4 regions of the Maricaulis sp. B-26 genome follow, and region 4 is predicted to be linked to each of the others. Evidence: predicted binding sites of a transcription regulator. Region 4 holds the regulator's gene; each other region holds the start of a gene.
What was found. Region 4 encodes LexA, which represses DNA repair genes until DNA is damaged. Its sites were predicted from a motif close to ATGTTCCNCTTGTGTTCC; they were not measured.
Positions count from the first base shown of each region.

Region 1: a site for LexA is predicted at 1,182-1,199, ahead of AC13HB_RS03870 (PA0069 family radical SAM protein). Genes of this name have one in related genera too.
Region 2: a site for LexA is predicted at 1,018-1,035, ahead of rdgB (RdgB/HAM1 family non-canonical purine NTP pyrophosphatase). Genes of this name have one in related genera too.
Region 3: a site for LexA is predicted at 924-941, ahead of AC13HB_RS14550 (ATP-dependent helicase). Genes of this name have one in related genera too.

Region 1 covers NZ_JBSXNX010000016.1:60,145-62,312, forward strand. The annotation lists gene AC13HB_RS03870 (PA0069 family radical SAM protein) at 11-1,159, opposite strand; gene AC13HB_RS03875 (methyl-accepting chemotaxis protein) at 1,260-2,168, opposite strand, start outside.
Region 2 covers NZ_JBSXNX010000021.1:26,452-28,619, forward strand. The annotation lists gene AC13HB_RS07905 (helix-turn-helix domain-containing protein) at 1-145, opposite strand, end outside; gene AC13HB_RS07910 (DUF2975 domain-containing protein) at 159-707, opposite strand; gene rdgB (RdgB/HAM1 family non-canonical purine NTP pyrophosphatase) at 1,094-1,693, shown strand; gene hemW (radical SAM family heme chaperone HemW) at 1,686-2,168, shown strand, end outside.
Region 3 covers NZ_JBSXNX010000027.1:176,989-179,156, reverse strand. The annotation lists gene AC13HB_RS14550 (ATP-dependent helicase) at 1-842, opposite strand, end outside; gene AC13HB_RS14545 (hypothetical protein) at 1,205-1,585, opposite strand; gene AC13HB_RS14540 (hypothetical protein) at 1,655-2,168, opposite strand, start outside.
Region 4 covers NZ_JBSXNX010000026.1:35,841-38,008, reverse strand. The annotation lists gene AC13HB_RS12535 (ComEC/Rec2 family competence protein) at 1-663, shown strand, start outside; gene lexA (transcriptional repressor LexA) at 885-1,586, opposite strand; gene trpC (indole-3-glycerol phosphate synthase TrpC) at 1,678-2,168, opposite strand, start outside.

The DNA.
Region 1 (2,168 bases), on a different contig from region 4:
TGTCGCCTGTTCAGAACAGGGAGGGCTGTCCCTGCGAGCCGAGCGGGCGTTCGAACCGGCTGAAATCGAGCTGCGCCAGCGGTCCGTCCAGGCCGTGGCGCTTCATCGCGGCGCGAAATCGGTTGGCGACGAGTTCGGCCAGCGGCCCCTTGCCGCGTCCGCGCGTGGCCCAGTCGGGGTCGTAATCGCGGCCGTCGCGCATCTGGCGGATCAGCGACATCACGCGCGAGGCGGCGTCCGGACGCTTTTCCGCCAGCCATTCGCGAAAGAGATCCTTGATCTCCAGCGGCAGGCGCAACAGCACATAGCCGGCCCCGCGCGCACCAGCCGCAGCCGCGGCCTCCAGCAGGGGCTCGATCTCGTGATCGTTCAGCGCCGGGATGATCGGCGCCATCATCACCGAAACCGGCAGGCCGGCCTCGGTGAGTTGCCGGATCGTTTCGAGGCGGCGATGCGGTGCGGCAGCCCGCGGTTCCATGTCCCGCGACAGGCCGCGATCGAGCGTGGTGACGGAAATGGCGCCCTTGGCCAGGCCGTCGCGCGCCATCGGGCCGAGAATGTCCAGATCGCGCAGGACGAGGGCGGATTTGGTGATGAAGCTCACAGGATGCCGGTAGCGGGCGAAGACCTTGAGCAATTCACGCGTGATTTCCAGCCGCCGCTCGATCGGCTGCCAGGCATCGGTATTGGCGCCGATCACGATCGGCTTCGGTGTGTAGGCGGGGCGGTTGAAGAATTGCTCGAGCAGGGCCGGGGCGTCGGGCTTGGAGAACAGCACGCTCTCGAAGTCCAGACCGGGCGAATAGCCCCAATAGGCGTGGCTGGGCCGGGCGTAGCAATAGATGCAGCCATGCTCGCAACCGCGATAGGGATTGATCGACTGGTCGAAGGAAATGTCCGGCGACCGGTTGGTCGCCACGATGGAGCGCGACGCGTCGCGCAGAACGGTCGTGCCCAGTTGCGGGGCCGGCGGGTCGTCCGCTTGCCAGCCGTCATTCCAGCCATCGTCGAAAGCTTCGCGCTGCTCCGTCTCGAACCGGCCCGAAGAGTTTGACCGAGCGCCCCGCCCCCGGACCCGCGAGCCCCGGGCGGAGGGGTGAGGCGGGTGCGAGGGTTCCTGAGGGGCGTTAAGGGCGTAGCCACCGGGGCGCTCGGTCATGCCCAGATAATGACTCAGAAAAAGAACAAAGCAAGAACAAAATTCCGTTTGTCCTCATGGGTGACAGGGTGGGGCGCTTTTTCGGCCGCGCCCCGTCCCGTCAGCCGACCCTGCGCAGGTCCTCGAGGAAGGTCTCGATGTTTTCGCGCAGGTCCAGCAGGTTCTTTTCCTGCTCGCCGAGACCGACCGCCGAACCGAGCACATTGTCGACCATGTGCTTGGTGTCGGCCGTCGAGGCCTGTACCGCGCCGATCCCGATCGACACGTCGCCGGTACCGGTCGCGGCTTCGTTGACATTGCGGGCGATCTCGCCGGTGGCCGCGCTCTGTTCGGTGACAGCCGTGGCAATGGCGTTGAAGGTGGCGTTGATCTGTTCGATCGCCTCGCTGATCGAGCCGTTCGCTTCCACCGCGCCCGACATGCTCTGCTGGAGATCGGCGATCTGCTCGCTGATCGATTCCGTCGCCGTCCCGGTCTGGGAGGCGAGGGCCTTCACTTCCTGGGCGACGATGGCGAAGCCCTTGCCGGCTTCACCGGCGCGGGCGGCCTCGATCGTGGCGTTCAGGGCGAGCAGGTTGGTCTGTTCCGCGATGGAGCGGATCAGCGTGACGACGTCGCCTATCTGCGTGGTGATCGTGTCCAGGCCCGAAATCGTGTCGTTCATCGCTCGCGACTTGTCGACCGCGCCCTCGGCCAGGGATGCCGACTGCACGACCTGGCGGTTGATCTCCTCGATCGAGGAAGTGAGCTCTTCCGCGGACGCCGCGACGCTCTGCATGTTCGCCGAGGCCTCCTCGGCGCCGGCGGCAGCGCCCGTGCACTGTTCCGAGGCCTCGGTGCAGCGCGAGTCGAGACTTTCGGCATTGGTCTGCAGCACGCCGATCGTCTGGCTGATCTTGCCGACCACGGAGGCGAGCTGGCGTTCCAGATTGCTGGCGAGGTCGAGGACGCTTTCATGGCGCCGCCTGATGCCGCCGAGCGTTTCGTTCATCGAGCGGGCAGCCTGCTG
Region 2 (2,168 bases), on a different contig from region 4:
CAAGGGTGGAGAAGCGTACGGCCTTGGCCTTGCCTGTCTTGAGGATGGACAGGTTGGCCATGGTGATGCCGACACGGTCGCAGAGTTCGGTCAGCGACATGCGGCGCTCCAGGAGCATACGGTCGAGGGTGACGCGAATGGGCATGATTGGCGCCTCCCTAAATCGTCAGTTTTTGTTCTTGGCGCATGCGTGCACCTTCGCGGAAAACTTCCGCAAGCACCAGAAGCGCAGCCACCGCGAACCAGGCGCCGAGATCGATATTGGCAGTGACCGTCAGCTCCAGTCCGCCCATGACCGGGCGGTCCATCATGGTCAGCAGCATGGCCACGGCGCCCTGGGTTACATGGCGCAGGATCTGGAAAGCGGCGATGGCCAGCGCGATAACCCGGAGATGCCCGGCGTTTTCCGGCACGAAGGGGTCACCCGCGATGAGCGTCGAAAAGATGCGGCGCAGACGGTCTATGACCACCATGACGGCGACGATCTCTGCAACGAAGATCGGGAAGATCCAGCCGTAATCCCTCACCGAGGACAGCAATTCGGACACGATTCCGGGCGAATAGCCCAGGAAATCCATGATGAGGGTCGCCGCTGTTGCCAGCAGGACGAAGGCGGCAATCGCCAGCAGTGCCCAGCTGAGATACCAGACGCCGTCCAGGACGATCTTTATGATGGATGCGAGCGATCCGCGGCCGAGTGTTTTCATGCCTGCCCCTTCCAAGAACGACGTAGGCCATTTCGACTGAGGCCCGTGGACGTTATCGCCGTCCTTCGGGCCTCAACCGTATTTCGCCATCATGCGGCAACCGGTGCAATGGCATAAAACGTTCCGGCTGCGACGGAAATGAGCAGTACGAGATTGATGGCAATGGAACCCATCATACGCATGCTCGAATTGTCGGACCTGACCATTTTCCTGTTTCCTTCGTGTTGAATGTGACCAACTACCGTTGTCTTTCGTGTTACTCGGACAGTGTTTCCCGTCCTTGTTGTTTATCGATAAACCCATCATTGGCGGGACGCAAGCAAAAAATATCGTTTTTCGATATGAATTTTTTGAAAGGCGATAAATAGGAGGTCGAATCCGGACCCATGACGCATACCGAGACCTGGGTGTTGGCCAGTCACAATACAGGCAAAATCAACGAGTTGCGTGCACTTCTGGAGCCGCGAGGGATCGCGCTGAAGAGTGCTGCCGATCTTGATCTGCCCGAGCCGGAAGAGACCGAGACCAGCTTTCGCGGCAATGCGGAATTGAAGGCTCGCGCGGCCTGCCTCGCGACGGGACTGGTCTGTCTGGCCGATGACAGTGGCCTCGCGGTCGATGCGCTGGACGGCGACCCCGGCGTCCATTCAGCCCGTTGGGCCGGCGAGCCGCGCGACTTCTCCCGGGCCATGGAAAAGGTGGAAAGCGGGCTGAGGAATAGTGGCAATGCGGACCGCACCGCCCGTTTCATCTGCGCCATTGCCCTCGCGCGGCCGGACGGACGCGTCAGTCACTACCAGGGCGAAGTGGCCGGCGAGATCGTCTGGCCGCCGCGTGGCGAGGGCGGTTTCGGCTATGATCCCGTCTTCCGGCCGCACGGCCATGAGCGCGTCTTTGCCGAGATGAGCCGCGAAGAGAAACAGTCGATGAGCCATCGCGGCCGCGCCCTGGCGGCGTTGATCGCGGCGGAGTTTCCCGATGGCTGATCCCGCCGGAGGGGGCGAGCAGGGCGACGCGCTGGGGCTTTACGTCCACTGGCCCTATTGTGCCCGCATCTGCCCCTATTGCGATTTCAACGTCTACCGGCCCAAGGGCGACCAGGGGGCCTTGCTCTCCGCCATACTCGACGATCTCGCCGGCTGGCGCGAACGGACCGGACCGCGCCCCCTCGCCAGCCTGCATTTCGGCGGCGGCACCCCCTCCCTGATGACACCTGCCCAGCTCGAGGCGGTTATCGGTACGGCCGAGCGGCTCTGGGGCTTCGCGCCGGACGTGGAAATCGGCCTGGAAGCCAACCCCAATGATGCCGGCGGTTTTGCCGGCATGGCCTCGGCCGGGATCAACCGGCTCTCGCTGGGTGTGCAGAGTTTCGACGATGCTGCGCTGGTCGCCCTCGGCCGCGATCACGACGCTGCCGGGGCCGAACGCTCGATCGCCGCGGCACTGACGCATTTTCCCCGG
Region 3 (2,168 bases), on a different contig from region 4:
AGGATGTTGTCGACCTCGGCACCGCGCCAGCCATAGATGGACTGGTCGTCATCGCCCACGCAGCAGATATTGTTCGAGCCCTGAGCCAGCAGGCGCAGCCAGAGATACTGGGCGATATTCGTGTCCTGGTACTCGTCGACGAGGAGATAGCGGAATTTCTGGTGATAGAGGCCGAGGACGTCCGGATTGTCCTTGAAGATGTGCAGGGTGTGCAGCAGCAGATCGCCGAAATCGCAGCAATTGAGCGTCTTCAGGCGGTCCTGATAGGTCGCATAGAGGCTCTGGCCGCGCCCTTCGGCGAAGGACCATTTATCCTCTTCATTGAGCTGGCCAGGCAGCAGGCCGCGATTTTTCCAGCCATCGATGACGCTGGCCAGGTGGCGCGGTGTCCAGCGCTTCTCGTCGATACCGGGCTCGGCCTGGATGATCTGTTTCAGCAGGCGCAGCTGGTCGTCCGTGTCGAGGATGGTGAAACTGGACTGCAGGCCGACGAGTTCGGCATGGCGGCGCAGGATCTGCGCGGAGATGGAGTGGAATGTGCCCAGCCAGGGCACGCCTTCGACGGCCTCGCCGATAATCTTGCCGACCCGTTCCTTCATTTCGCGCGCCGCCTTGTTGGTGAAGGTGACGGCGAGGATTTCCCACGGACGCGCGCGGCCCGTGGCCAGGATATGCGCCAGGCGCGTGGTCAGGACGCGGGTCTTGCCGGTTCCGGCGCCCGCCAGAACGAGCACCGGCCCGTCGAGGGCCTCGACGGCCGCCTTCTGCTCCGGGTTCAGCCCTTCCAGGTAAGGCGTGGGCGGCGCCGGACGCGCCATATCGGAAATGGACAGGTTGGACATGACGCCCCTCGGCCGCAGCGAGTCGAAATTACTCGTCAGTCTGGACCGATTGGCGCGTCAGCCCAAGAGGTCGGTGTGCGATTGTTCGTATTTTGTTCGGCGGTTCTGCAGCAGAGACCGGCTCAGGCAAACCTGACCGGCTTCAGGCCGTATTTCATGTCGATGCCCTTGATATGGGCCCAGAGTCACAGCTTGAGGACGATGAGAAGGCGGACTGGCCGGGCACGGTCATCGACGTAGATATCGAGCGATGAGTCCCAAACCATAATCGGCAGGTCTGGTCTCAAGATATGCGTGCTGGCTGGCAGGCGCAGTCAACCGGGCTGAGGCCGCGAACAAGCGGGATGCCGGGCCTTAACCGGTCAGGCAGCGCGATTACGCGGTGCTCCGAATGGTGGAGACTCAAGGAAATGCAGGAATTTCCGGCTGACATGGCCGTTGGCCGACCGGACATCTTCCGCGTATTCGGCCAGGCGGCCGAGAAAGCTATCCGCCTCCTGGCAACAGGAGACAAGCGCGTCGGTTTCGGGGTCGATATGGCAATCGAACATGTCTTCGGCGGCGCAGGCCAGCTCGTTGACGATGTCGAGCATGTCCGGGCCGGACGCCTGTCCGGCGCGTGCCGCGTTCAGCTCTGCGACCATTGTCCAGTAATACCGGACACGAGGATTGGGATTCTCCGCCCGGTTGCGCCAGGAAACATCATTTGTTGTGCGTGTTTCGGCGACGATCTGATTGTTCATGAGCTCCCCCATCCGCCCGGAAAGTAAAGAGGATTTACAGAAGCGAACCACAACTGAGCTCATATCATATTATGTTTTTGTTAACTCGTTACCCTCTGGTTGAAAAAGTGCGTCAATTTGCGCCTGTGCGGTGTCGTCATCGTAAGCTGGCTCGTCGACTGTCTGGCCATGAATAGCGCCCGACGCGGCGGAGATCAGAGGCTTGATTTCATGGGTCGCGAGATGGGCGATCGCGGCGAGGTCGTTCGGTGTCGGTTGGTCGCGCAATGTGCCTTGTGCGCCGAGGATTTCGCTGTCCAGCTGGCAGATCAGGGTCTCAAGATGTGCCCGTACCTCGCGTGGGGCCGCCTCGTAGGCCTGTACGGCGAGATCCTTGTCCTTGAAAGTCGAGTTCGCGAAGTGCGAAGGATAGTCGGCGGGAGCCCATTCCAGGATGTCCTCTGCACAATCCGGCATGTCCGGAAGCATTTCCATCAACATCACGACTTCGTTGAAGTGGTTGAGATAGTCCGTCGCCAGCCCGGTGTCGGGATTGATGTTGGCCGCACGCAGGGCGTCGGCGTCAAGCGCCCCCCTGCCCAGG
Region 4 (2,168 bases):
CTGGAGGGACCGGCACTTTTCGTCATGGGCTGGGGGCTGGAGCGCGTGCTCGAAATCGCCCATTTCGTGTCCGGGCTGGGCGGTTCGGAGCAGGCCGTCGCGGCCGCACCGGGCGGCTGGCTTGCCGTCTATGCGGTCGGCTTCGCAGGCCTGGTCGTTTTGCCGCGCCTGATGAAAGCCGCCGGTGCAACTGTCATGATAATTGCGGTCTTCGCCGCCGGGCTGACGTCGCGTCCCGATCTATTCGTGAGCGAAGGCGCGGTGGTGGTGGCACAGGACGGGGAGGATGGCTGGGCCGTCAGCGACCGCCGCCGCGACCGTTTCGCCGCGCGTGTCTTCCTCGAGCGTCAGGGCGAGCGCGATCGCCCCCGACGTTTCGACTGGCCCTGCGACAGTCTCGGCTGCGCGGGTGAGGCCGCAGGCTTGCAGGTGGCCTCGCTGACGTCGCTGGAGGCAATCGGGGAAGATTGCCGGCTGAATGCCCTGATCGTGACGCGCCGGACGCTGCCCGCGCATATCAGGCGCCGTTGCGAGGCGCTCGTGCTCGACGCCGGGCAACTGGCCCGCCGGGGCGGGGCCCTCATCTGGACCGAGGGCGGCCGCATCCGGCGTATCCGGCAAGTCGCGCCCGTCAGACCCATGCGCCCCTGGCAGCAGCGCTAGCACCGGGCCGGAAACTCGCGCGGTCGGTCCGGACATATACGCGTATGCTCGCAGGTTGGCCCTACAGAACGCGTATGTTCCCATATTGGACCCGCAGTGTGGGATTGATGTCGCCAGTTTGCGTGCCCGCACTTACCTGCACGCGCGCGCGCCTCGCAAGGGGCACAGAACGGAAAGAAAAAGTGCCTGACCGGGGGACAAGGCTTCGATCAGTGATGCTCTCAATGATACTGGCGGAGCAGGCCGATGAGGCGTCCCTGGACCTTCACGCGGTCCGGACCGAAAATTCGGGTTTCGTATTCCGGATTGGCCGCTTCGAGCGCGATCGAGCCGCCTTTCTTGCGCAGGCGCTTCAGCGTGGCTTCCTCGTCATCGACGAGCGCGACGACGATATCGCCGGTATCGGCGGATTCGCAGCGACGGATCAGGACGGTGTCGCCGTCCAGAATACCGGCCTCTATCATCGAGTCGCCCTTGACCTCGAGCGCGAAATGTTCGCCTGAGCCGAGCATGTCGACGGGTATGGGCAGGCGATTGGTCTCGTGCTGGATGGCGGAAATCGGTACGCCAGCGGCGATCCGGCCGAGGACAGGTACTTCGATCGTGCCCTCATGCGTTTCGTCTTCCGCAGGCTTCTTGAAGTCGGCGCGGACGACATTCGGACCGAGATCGCCCTTGGGCACGGTTTTGTCGGCCACGGCCGCCGCGGATTCGGGCAGTTTCAGCACTTCCAGCGCCCGGGCCCGGTGGGCGAGGCGGCGGATGAAGCCGCGCTCTTCCAGGGCCGTGATAAGGCGGTGAACGCCGGATTTCGAAGCGAGTTGAAGCGCTTCCTTCATTTCGTCGAAAGAGGGCGAGACGCCCGTTTCCTTGATCCGCTTGTGGATGAAGAGCAGGAGCTCATTCTGTTTCCGGGTCAGCACGGGTCGGCCCTCTCGGCAGCGTTCCGGGCGAAAAAGCCCTGGGAACAAATCAGGAATACCGCGCTTGTTCTACAAGTGTTCCTGAATCGCGTCAAGCGGAGCCGGAGCGCGCCATGAGCGCCCGGGTCGCGGCCGTGACATCCTCCTGGCGCATAAGACTTTCCCCGACGAGAAGGGCACGCGCGCCAGCCCGTTCCAGCCGCTGCGCATCCGCAGGCGTGAAGATACCGCTCTCACCCACGAGAAGTTGGCCGTTCCCCACCATCGGTGCGAGCGATTCGAAGGTCTCCAGAGAGGTCTCGAAGGTTCGCAGATTGCGGTTGTTGATCCCGATGAGCGGCGCTTCGAGTGCCAGGGCACGGTCCATCTCCGGCGCGTCGTGAACCTCGACCAGGACATCCATCGACCAGCGTGCGGCTTCCTCGATCAGGGCGCGCGCCGTATCGTCGTCGACGGCGGCGAGAATGACGAGAATGGCGTCGGCGCCGAGCATCCGGGCTTCGGCGACCTGATAGGGGTCGTAGAGGAAATCCTTGCGCAGGACGGGAAGTGCGCAGACCTCGCGTGCGGCGCCCAGATAGG